Regions from separate parts of the Streptomyces sp. NPDC050422 genome, predicted to be linked through region 1. Evidence: riboswitches for the same ligand, from Rfam matches in the RefSeq annotation. Region 1 holds a riboswitch; each other region holds the start of a gene.
The links. Region 1 has a riboswitch for cobalamin ahead of ACIBJG_RS07275 (ABC transporter substrate-binding protein). Riboswitches for the same ligand answer to the same signal wherever they lie in the genome.
Positions count from the first base shown of each region.

Region 1 (3,170 bases):
TGCTGGTGCCGCTCACGGACGCGGCCCGGGCCCTGCCCGGGATCCGGGTGCGCCGGCTTCCCGCCCGGATGGGCAGTCCGGTCGACCACTGCCTGACCTCCTTCGACCAGGTCTTCGTGGGCCGTGGGGCGCTGCTCGGCGGCGCGCAGGGGCGGGTCGGCGACGACGGGGTGTTCCGCAGCGACACCGAGGGGCGCAGGCGCCGCTTCCTCGCCTCGATCGGACGAGTCACCACGGGCCGGATCTGCATGAGCGCCAGTGCGGTGGGCTCCGCACGCGCCACGCTGGCCGTCGCCGTCCGCTACGGAGGCCACCGCCTCGTCTCGGGGGGCCGCTCGGCGCCGCCGGTGCCGGTCGTCGCCCACCGAAGCCACCACGGCCCCCTCGCCGAGGCCATGGCCACCGTCTTCGCGATGAGCCTGCTGCACCGGCGCGTACTCGACCGGTGGGAGAAGGCCGCTGCGCGGCCGCCCGCGGAGCGGGAGGCGGCCGAGCGGCTGGTCGACATCGCCAAGGGATGGATCACCTGGCAGGCCCGGTCCGTGATGGTCGAGTGCCGGGAACGGTGCGGCGCCCAGGGTCTGCTGGAGAACAACGGCATGACCGAGCTCGTCACCGGGATCGAGGGCGCCATCACCGCCGAGGGCGACAATCTGGCCATCCACTCCCGGGCGGCCGCCGGCCTGCTCTTCGACGCGGCACGGACCCCGCAGGAGGAGCCCGCCGCCGGCCCTCCGAGCGGTGACCTCGCCGACCTCCGGTTCCTCGGACGGCTTCTGGACCAGGTGGAGCGCATCTGGTTCGCCCGGGCGGCCGCACGGATGGCGCAGGTCCCCGGCGGCGGCCCGCTGGAGCGCTGGAACGCGGCGTCCGGCCCCGCGCTGCGGGGCGTCGAGGCCCATGCGTACCGGCAGGCGGCCCACGCGTACGAGAACGCGCTCGCTGCTCTGCCCGGCGGCGGGGCCCGTGAGCGGCTGGGTGAGCTGGCCCGGCTGTTCGCGCTGCGCTGGGTCGCCCGGAACAGCGGCGACCTACTGGCCGCAGGCCACCTGACCGCCGGTCAGGTCGATGGACTGACCGAAGCCACCGAGCAGCTGGTCGCCGCGGTGAGCCGCCATCTCCCGGAACTGGCCGCATCCTTCGCACTGCCCGGGGAACTGCTCGCCGACTGGCCCATCGCCGGAGCCCACTACACCGACGCGTACGACGACCCGGGCGCCGCCTGGCACACCACCGTGGCCCGGGAACCGGCTGGGGGCGCGCGATGACGGGCACACCGCACCGGACGGCGGACGCGGTCCGGCGGCTGGGTCTGCGTGTCGTCCTGCTGGCCTTCTGGGGCACCGCCGCCGCGCTCTCACGGTGGTGCGGGGGGCCGCTCACCAGTGGTGGCGAATCGGTTCGCCGCAAGGCGTAACCGGAGCGAGGGCCTCCCGGACACCCCGCGGCCGGGGTGGTGCGCGGCACGCGGCCCCGGCCGCACCCACCGCCCCGTACCGCCGGGGTGCACTGCCGCTGAGCTGCGCGGAGGTGCGTGGTAGCGTGCCCGGAGCCAGTCGAACTCCACGTAGGGGTCAGGGAATCCGGTGCGAATCCGGAACTGACGCGCAGCGGTGAGGGGGACGGGCGGGGCCACGGCCACTGGGAGACCCACGGTTTCCCGGGAAGGCGTCCCGTCCGCATGAACCCGAGTCCGAAGACCTGCTGGCGCCCACGGTCCGGTACCGGGCCGCGGAACTCCGTACACCGGGCCCCGCGCATGGGCCCAGAGACGCCGAGGTACTCCGTGCCGCCCATAACCGGCCGCGCCCGCTCCGCCGCCCTGCTCACCGCCGCCCTGATCCTGCTGACGGCCTGCGGCGGCGGCAAGGACGGCACCGCCGCCAAGTCCCAGGGAGCCGACGGCTATCCGGTCAACTTGAAGAACTGCGGACGCACCGTCACCGTGGACGCGGCGCCGAAGCGCGCCGTCCCGGTCGACCAGGGATCGACCGAGATCCTGCTCTCGCTCGGCCTCGCCGGCCGGCTCGCCGCCACGGCCACCTGGACCGATCCGGTACTGAAGGGGCTGGAGAAGGCCAACGCGGGCGTCCCGAGGATCTCCGACAACCGCCCCTCGTCGGAGAAGGTCCTGGACCAGGAGCCCGACTTCGTCAGCGCCTCCTTCGAATCGACCCTCGCCAAGGGCGGTGTCGCCCCCCGCGAGCAGTTCGAGAAACTGGGTGTCCCCACGTACGTCTCGCCCGCCGACTGCACCGCCAAGGACAACAGCAAGGACGGCGACGGCGTCCGCACCGGCGCCCTGACCATGGACAGCGTCTACGCCGAGGTGCGCGACCTGGCCAAGGTGTTCGGCGTTCCCGGGCGCGGCGAGAAGCTCGTCGCCGAGCTGCGCGCCCGGGTGCGGAAGGCGACCGGGGGCATCGACGCCTCCGGCACCTCCCTGATGTACTGGTTCGCCAACTCCGAAGCCCCGTACCTGGCCGGCTGCTGCGGTGCGCCCGGCATCATCACGCGGGAACTCGGCGCGGAGAACGCCTTCGCCGACACCCACGAGGAATGGCCGCAGATCAACTGGGAGACCGTTGCCGACCGCGACCCGGACGTGCTGGTCATCGGTGATCTGACCCGCAAGTCGCAGACCGCCGAGAGCGCCGCGAAGAAGATCGCCTTCCTGGAGTCCAACCCCGTCACGAAGAACATGGACGCCGTCCGGCACAAGCGCTACGTGCTGCTCAGCGGCCAGGCCATGAACCCGACGATCCGGACCGTCGAAGGCGTGGAACGCGTCGCCGCCGGGCTGCGTACCTTCGGGCTCGCGGGGTGACGGACAGCGAACAGGCCGCGCCACCGCGCGAGGACGCGGCTGGGTGCACCCGGGGTGTCCTGTCCACGCGGGGCATCCGCAGCGGGCTCCTGTGGGCCGCCGGACTCCTGCTGCTCGCCCTGTCCGTCGCCCTCGCCGTCACCATCGGCCCGGCCCGGATCTCCGTCGCCGACGTCTGGTCCACGGTCGCCTCCCACCTCGGAGCCGGTGAGTCGCGGCTCAGCCCGATCCGCGACGGCATCATCTGGAACCTGCGCATGCCGCGCACCCTGCTCGCCGCGGTCTGCGGCGCGGGGCTCGCGGTCTGCGGCACGGTCATGCAGTCGCTGCTGCGCAACCCTCT
Region 1 is NZ_JBITIE010000004.1:214,193-217,362, forward strand. It holds gene ACIBJG_RS07265 (acyl-CoA dehydrogenase) at 1-1,268, shown strand, start outside; gene ACIBJG_RS07270 (hypothetical protein) at 1,265-1,417, shown strand; cobalamin riboswitch at 1,537-1,724, shown strand; gene ACIBJG_RS07275 (ABC transporter substrate-binding protein) at 1,760-2,827, shown strand; gene ACIBJG_RS07280 (FecCD family ABC transporter permease) at 2,887-3,170, shown strand, end outside.

Region 2 (3,170 bases), on a different contig from region 1:
CATGTCGATCGCCGCGGCGAACCTGTTCACCCGCAACATCTACAAGGACTTCCTGAAGCCCGACGCGACACCCGCGCAGGAGACCAAGGTCTCCAAGCTGGTGTCGCTGCTGGTGAAGGTCGGCGCGCTCGCCTTCGTCCTCACCATGGACAAGACGGTCGCGATCAACTTCCAGCTGCTGGGCGGGATCTGGATCCTCCAGACGATGCCGGCCCTGGTCGGCGGGCTGTTCACCCGGTGGTTCCACCGCTGGGCGCTGCTCGCGGGCTGGGCGGTCGGCATGGCCTACGGGACGCTCGCCGCGTACGGGGTCGCCAGCCCGACCCAGAAGCACTTCGGCGGGTCCTCCAAGGAGATCCCGGGCCTCGGCGAGATCGGCTACATCGGCCTGACGGCCATCGTGCTGAACGTCGTGGTGGTCATCGTCCTCACGTTCGTCCTGAACGCCGTCAAGGCGCCCGCCGGGATCGACGAGACCTCCCCGGGCGACTACACCGCGGACGCGGGCGACCCCGGCGTGAAGGCGGAGCTCCCGCCGGCCACCGCCGGTGCGCCGGGCGGCCACTGACCGCCGGATACGCGTGAGCGGGCCGCCGCACCCCTGCGGGCTGGGGTGCGGCGGCCCGTTCGCGTGTCCCGCAGAAAAACCCTTGCGGCTCCGGCCCCCGCGTGCGGCAGACTTCCGCCCATGGACATAGCGATCCGGCCGGTCGAGCCCGCCGAGCACACACTCCTCGGCGAGATCACCGCCGAGGCCTATCTCGGCGACGGGCTCCTGGACTACGGTGCCGACGATCCGTACCTGGTGCAGCTGCGCGACGTACCCCGCCGGGCCGCCGAGGCCGAGGTGCTGGTGGCGGCCGACGCGCGGGGCCGCGTCCTGGGCGGGGTCACCTACGCCCCGCCGGGCAACCCGTGGGCCGACATCGCGGCGGCGGACGAGGCCGAGTTCCGGATGCTGGCGGTCTCCCGCGAGGCCCGCGGCGCCGGGGCGGGCGAGGCGCTCGTACGGGCCTGCATCGACCGCGCACGGGGCGCCGCGGGGGTCACGGGGCTCGTCCTGTCGACGCAGCCGGCGATGCTCGGGGCCCACCGGATCTACGGGCGCCTCGGCTTCGTACGGACCCCCGAGAAGGACTGGAACCCCATCGAGGACCTGAAGCTGCTGACGTACCGTCTGGAGCTGCGCCCTCCGGCGTAACAGCGAGCACGACACAACATGTGGGGGCTGCCGCAACCGGCAGCCCCCACATGTATGCTCATGCCTGCTGTCGCCGCAGGGAAATCCGGTGCGAATCCGGAACTGTCCCGCAACGGTGTATTCGGTGTGCATTTGCGCACCCCCGAGTCCGAGGTCCTGCCGACAGCGCATCCGGCTCGACCGATCCGGATGCCCAGACGTCCGGGCCTCGTGGATGGGCCGGTGGACGCCGCACGGAGCGCTGCCCTGCCGGGTCCCGCTCCGTCCGGCTGCCCCCGCTCCCCCGAAGGCCCCGAGCCGAGCGAGGGAGAGCACCGCGTGACCATCGCGCCAGCCGATCCGGTTTCCGTGGCCGAGTCAACGGGAACCACGAGCGACGGACCGGGGACCGTACTCCTGCGGACCCTGACCGACCTCACCGCCGATCTGCCCGACACCGACCCCGGACGCGTCGCCGCCGCCGCGCTGCGCGGCCGCAACGCCCGGTCGGACGAGGCCGAACTGCGCTCGCTGGCCACCGAGGCCGCCGCGGGCCTGATCTCCGAGGACCCCGCCTACTCCCGGCTCGCCGCCCGCCTCCTCACCCGCACCATCGCGGACGAGGCGGCCGGGCAGGGCGCGACGTCGTTCTCCGCCTCCGTCGCCGTCGGGCACCGCGAGGGCCTGATCGCGGACCGTACCGCCGAGTTCGTCACGCTCCACGCGGCCGCCCTGGACGCGCTGGTCGGGCAGTCGCTCGCCGACGGCGCCGACGACCGCTTCGGCTACTTCGGCCTGCGCACCCTGCACAGCCGCTACCTGCTGCGCCACCCGATCACCCGGCAGGTCATCGAGACGCCGCAGCACTTCATGCTGCGTGTCGCCTCCGGGCTCGCCGAGGACACCTCCGAGCGCGCCCTGGACGAGGTCGCCGCGCTGTACGGGCTGATGAGCCGGCTGGACTACCTGCCCTCCTCCCCCACGCTCTTCAACTCCGGCACCCGGCACCCGCAGATGTCCTCCTGCTACCTGCTGGACTCCCCGCTGGACGAGCTGGACTCGATCTACGACCGCTACCACCAGGTGGCGCGCCTGTCCAAGCACGCGGGCGGCATCGGCCTCTCGTACTCCCGCATCCGCGCCCGCGGTTCGCTGATCCGCGGCACCAACGGGCACTCCAACGGCATCGTGCCGTTCCTGAAGACGCTCGACGCCTCCGTCGCCGCCGTCAACCAGGGCGGCCGGCGCAAGGGCGCCGCCGCCGTCTACCTGGAGACGTGGCACGCGGACATCGAGGAGTTCCTGGAGCTGCGCGACAACACGGGCGAGGACCAGCGGCGCACCCACAACCTCAACCTGGCGCACTGGATCCCCGACGAGTTCATGCGCCGGGTCGACGCGGACGGCACCTGGTCGCTGTTCTCCCCCGCCGACGTGCCGGAACTGGTCGACCTGTGGGGCGACGCGTTCGACGCCGCCTACCGGGCCGCCGAGGCCAAGGGCCTGGCGCGCAAGACCATGCCGGCCCGTGAGCTGTACGGCCGGATGATGCGGACCCTCGCACAGACCGGCCAGGGCTGGATGACGTTCAAGGACGCCTCCAACCGGACCGCGAACCAGACCGCCGAACCGGGCCGTGTCGTGCACTCGTCGAACCTGTGCACGGAGATCCTGGAGGTCACGGACGACGGCGAGACGGCCGTCTGCAACCTCGGCTCGGTCAACCTCGGCGCGTTCGTCGAGGGCGGCACGATCGACTGGGAGCGGCTCGACGCCACCGTCCGTACCGCCGTGACCTTCCTCGACCGGGTCGTGGACATCAACTTCTACCCGACCGAGCAGGCCGGGCGCTCCAACGCCCGCTGGCGGCCGGTGGGTCTGGGCGCCATGGGGCTCCAGGACGTCTTCTTCCAGCTGCGGCTGCCGTTCGACTCCCCCGAGGCCCGCGCCCTGTCGACGAAGATCTCCGAGCGGATCATGCTCGCAGCGT
Region 2 is NZ_JBITIE010000009.1:106,871-110,040, reverse strand. It holds gene mctP (monocarboxylate uptake permease MctP) at 1-568, shown strand, start outside; gene ACIBJG_RS15725 (GNAT family N-acetyltransferase) at 689-1,201, shown strand; cobalamin riboswitch at 1,249-1,380, shown strand; gene ACIBJG_RS15720 (ribonucleoside-diphosphate reductase subunit alpha) at 1,520-3,170, shown strand, end outside.
Region 2: another riboswitch for cobalamin. It lies ahead of ACIBJG_RS15720 (ribonucleoside-diphosphate reductase subunit alpha); the one in region 1 lies ahead of ACIBJG_RS07275 (ABC transporter substrate-binding protein).

Region 3 (3,170 bases), on a different contig from region 1:
TGGGCCTGCATGGCCTGGGCGCGGCCGATCTCCGCGCCCTCGCGGGTGACGAAGGAGTTGAGCGACATGTTCTGCGCCTTGAACGGCGCGACCTTCACGCCCCGGCGCACCAGCCAGCGGCAGATGCCCGCGGTGACGACGCTCTTGCCCGCGTCCGAGGTGGTCCCGGCGACCAGCAGTCCGCCGCTCATGTCGGTCTCCGTCCAGAGAGTCGGGGTGCTGCGGTACGAGGGGGTGCCGTACGGAGTGCTGAGGTGCGGGGGCCGGCGATCCGCCGGGCCGCGAGCCCCGCGCCCAGCCGGGCCGCCACGCTCACGCCGAGGGCGAGCGCGCTGACCCTGCGCGACAGCCGTACGGCGCGCTCGATGTCCGCGGGCTCCACCGCACGGCCCGTCTCCCCGTTGAGCACGGGACGGTGCTCGACCCGGCCGCCGTAGGCGAGCGTCCCGCCGAGCCGTACGCCGAGCGCACCGGCGAACGAGGCTTCCACCGGGCCCGCGTTGGGGCTCGGGTGCTTGGCCGCGTCGACCCGCCAGGCCCGGACCGCGCCCTGCGGGTCTCCTCCTGCCGCGACGGCGAGGAGGGCCGTCAGCCGGGCGCCCGGCCAGCCCGCGAGGTCGTCGAGACGGGCCGAGGCCCAGCCGTAACGCCGGTAGCGGGGCGACTTGTGGCCGACCATCGCGTCGAGCGTGTTGGCGGCCCGGAACCCGACGAGTCCGGGGACGCCGCCCAGCGCACCCCACACCAGGGCGCCGACCACGGCGTCCGAGGTGTTCTCGGCGACGGACTCCACGACGGCGCGGGCGATCTGCGGACCGTCCAGGGACTGCGGGTCACGGCCGCACAGATGCGGCAGCCGCTCCCGGGCCAGGTCGAGATCGCCCGCGGTCAGGGCGTCGCCGATCGACCGGGCCTCGCGGCCCAGCGACGTACCGCCGACGACGGACCAGGTGGCGGCGGCGGTCAGGGCGACGGACGCGGCGGGGTGGCGGCGCAGCGCACGGGCAGCCAGTGCGGCACCCCCGGCGGCGCCTCCGGCGCAGACCAGGGTGTGCAGTGCGCCCCACCCGCGGTGGTCGCGCCACAGACGGCGTTCGACGCCTGCCGCGGCCCGCCCGAAGGCGGCGACCGGGTGCCCCCTGCGGGGGTCACCGAGCAGCAGATCGCCGATCAGACCGGCCGTGGCGCCGTACGCGAAGACGCGATCGGCACGCACGGTTCAGCCGGCCGTTGCGCCTCGAAGGACCTGGGGACCTGGGATGGGTTGCACAGGGACGGACGCACGGCAGCCGGGCATGGCGATATGTCCTCACTCAGGGTCCGCGCCCTGGTTCGACGTGACGGCGACGAGAGTCTCCTGGCTTCCGGATCCGCAGTTCCCCCGGCCTTCCAGTCCGCTTGCGTGGACCGTGACTTCCGTGGTGGGGGACTGCTCCCCGGTGACAGTGGCGGGACCGCGCCGGATTCGCACCGGCTTCCTCTGCTGTCGCCGTAATGGCTCCGGCAGTCCACCACGCCCCGCGAACACCCGTCAACTCGCCGTTGACCTGCGACGGTGCAGTGTGCTGAGACGCACATCGGGCCGGTACGCACACGAGGTGCGTCCGGCCCGATGCGGATGAGCGGGAAGGGGGTGGTGGGGCTCAGGCGACGATCAGATAGATGCCGTAGGCCACGGCCGCGGCGCACAGTCCGAAACAGACGTACGCGCCGGCGCGGACCAGCAGGAGCGAACCGCCCGCCGAGCCACCTGCCGAACCGCTCGCCGATCCGCCCTGCGTGGCCGGTTCCTGCTGCTTGGAGAGGCCGACGATGCCGAGGGTGAAGAGGCCCACGAGCGCGACGGTGGCGACGAGGGAGACGCCGAAGACGGTGCCGAGGGCTGCCCAGTCGATGTTCATGTGGATCTGTCCTTACCGGAGGCTCTTAGACCGTGGCGGGTCGGGCCGGGTCGGTGACCGGTCCGGCGGGGGCCGGGATGGTGGCCGTGAGTTCGTGGGTCTGGGCAGCCGTGGTGGGCGGCGGGCTGACGGCCGCGATGGCGGTGGTGACGACGCCCGCGGGCTCGGCGTCCGCGTCCTGGCCGCCCGGGGCGACGTCCCCGTGCCCGACGGGCTTGCGGCGGGACAGCACCCAGATCGCACCGGAGCCCGCGATCAGCAGCGCCGCGACGACCACGACACCCCAGGTGCCCTGCTTGGTGAGGAACTCGGCGCCCGCTCCGACCAGACCTGCGGCCGGCAGGGTCAGGCCCCAGGCGACGAACATGCGGGTGGCGGTGGACCAGCGGACCACGCCCCCCTTGCGGCCGAGGCCCGCACCCATGACGGCACCGGAGCACGACTGAGTGGTGGAGAGGGAGAAGCCGAGGTGCGAGGAGGCCAGGATGACGGTGGCCGCACTGGTCTGGGCGGCGAAGCCCTGCGGCGGCTTCAGCTCGGTCAGGCCGCTGCCCATGGTGCGGATGATGCGCCAGCCGCCCAGGTAGGTACCGAGTGCGATGGCGAGACCGGCGCACACGATGACCCAGACCGGCGGGTTGGAGCCGGGGGAGAGGACGCCGCCGGTGACCAGGGCGAGCGTGATGATGCCCATGGTCTTCTGTGCGTCGTTGGTGCCGTGCGCGAGCGACACGAGCCCGGCCGAGGCGATCTGGCCGGCGCGGTAACCCTTCGCGGTGGCCTTCTCCTGGGCGCCGCCCGTGACCTTCCCGCCGATGCGGTACGTCAGCTTGGTGGCCAGCAGTGCGGCGATTCCGGCGACGACCGGTGCGGCGATCGCGGGGAGCAGCACCTTGGTGACGACGGTGCCGCCGTCGACCGACGACCAGCCCGCCGACATCACCGCGGCGCCGATCAGGCCGCCGAACAGTGCGTGGGAGGAGCTGGACGGCAGGCCGACCAGCCAGGTCAGGAGATTCCACAGGATGGCGCCGACGAGCGCCGCGAAGATGACCTCGGTTCTGAGCCCGTCTTCGTTGACGATCCCGCCGGAGATCGTCTTGGCGACCTCCACCGACAGGAACGCGCCTACGAGGTTGAGAACGGCGGACATGGCCACCGCTGTCTTGGGTTTGAGTGCGCCGGTCGAGATGGTGGTGGCCATCGCGTTGGCGGTGTCGTGGAAACCGTTCGTGAAATCGAACACTAGAGCTGTCACGATCACAATCG
Region 3 is NZ_JBITIE010000023.1:74,856-78,025, forward strand. It holds gene ACIBJG_RS31665 (cobyric acid synthase) at 1-191, opposite strand, end outside; gene ACIBJG_RS31670 (cobalamin biosynthesis protein) at 188-1,216, opposite strand; cobalamin riboswitch at 1,351-1,482, opposite strand; gene ACIBJG_RS31675 (hypothetical protein) at 1,644-1,901, opposite strand; gene ACIBJG_RS31680 (anion permease) at 1,927-3,170, opposite strand, start outside.
Region 3: another riboswitch for cobalamin. It lies ahead of ACIBJG_RS31670 (cobalamin biosynthesis protein); the one in region 1 lies ahead of ACIBJG_RS07275 (ABC transporter substrate-binding protein).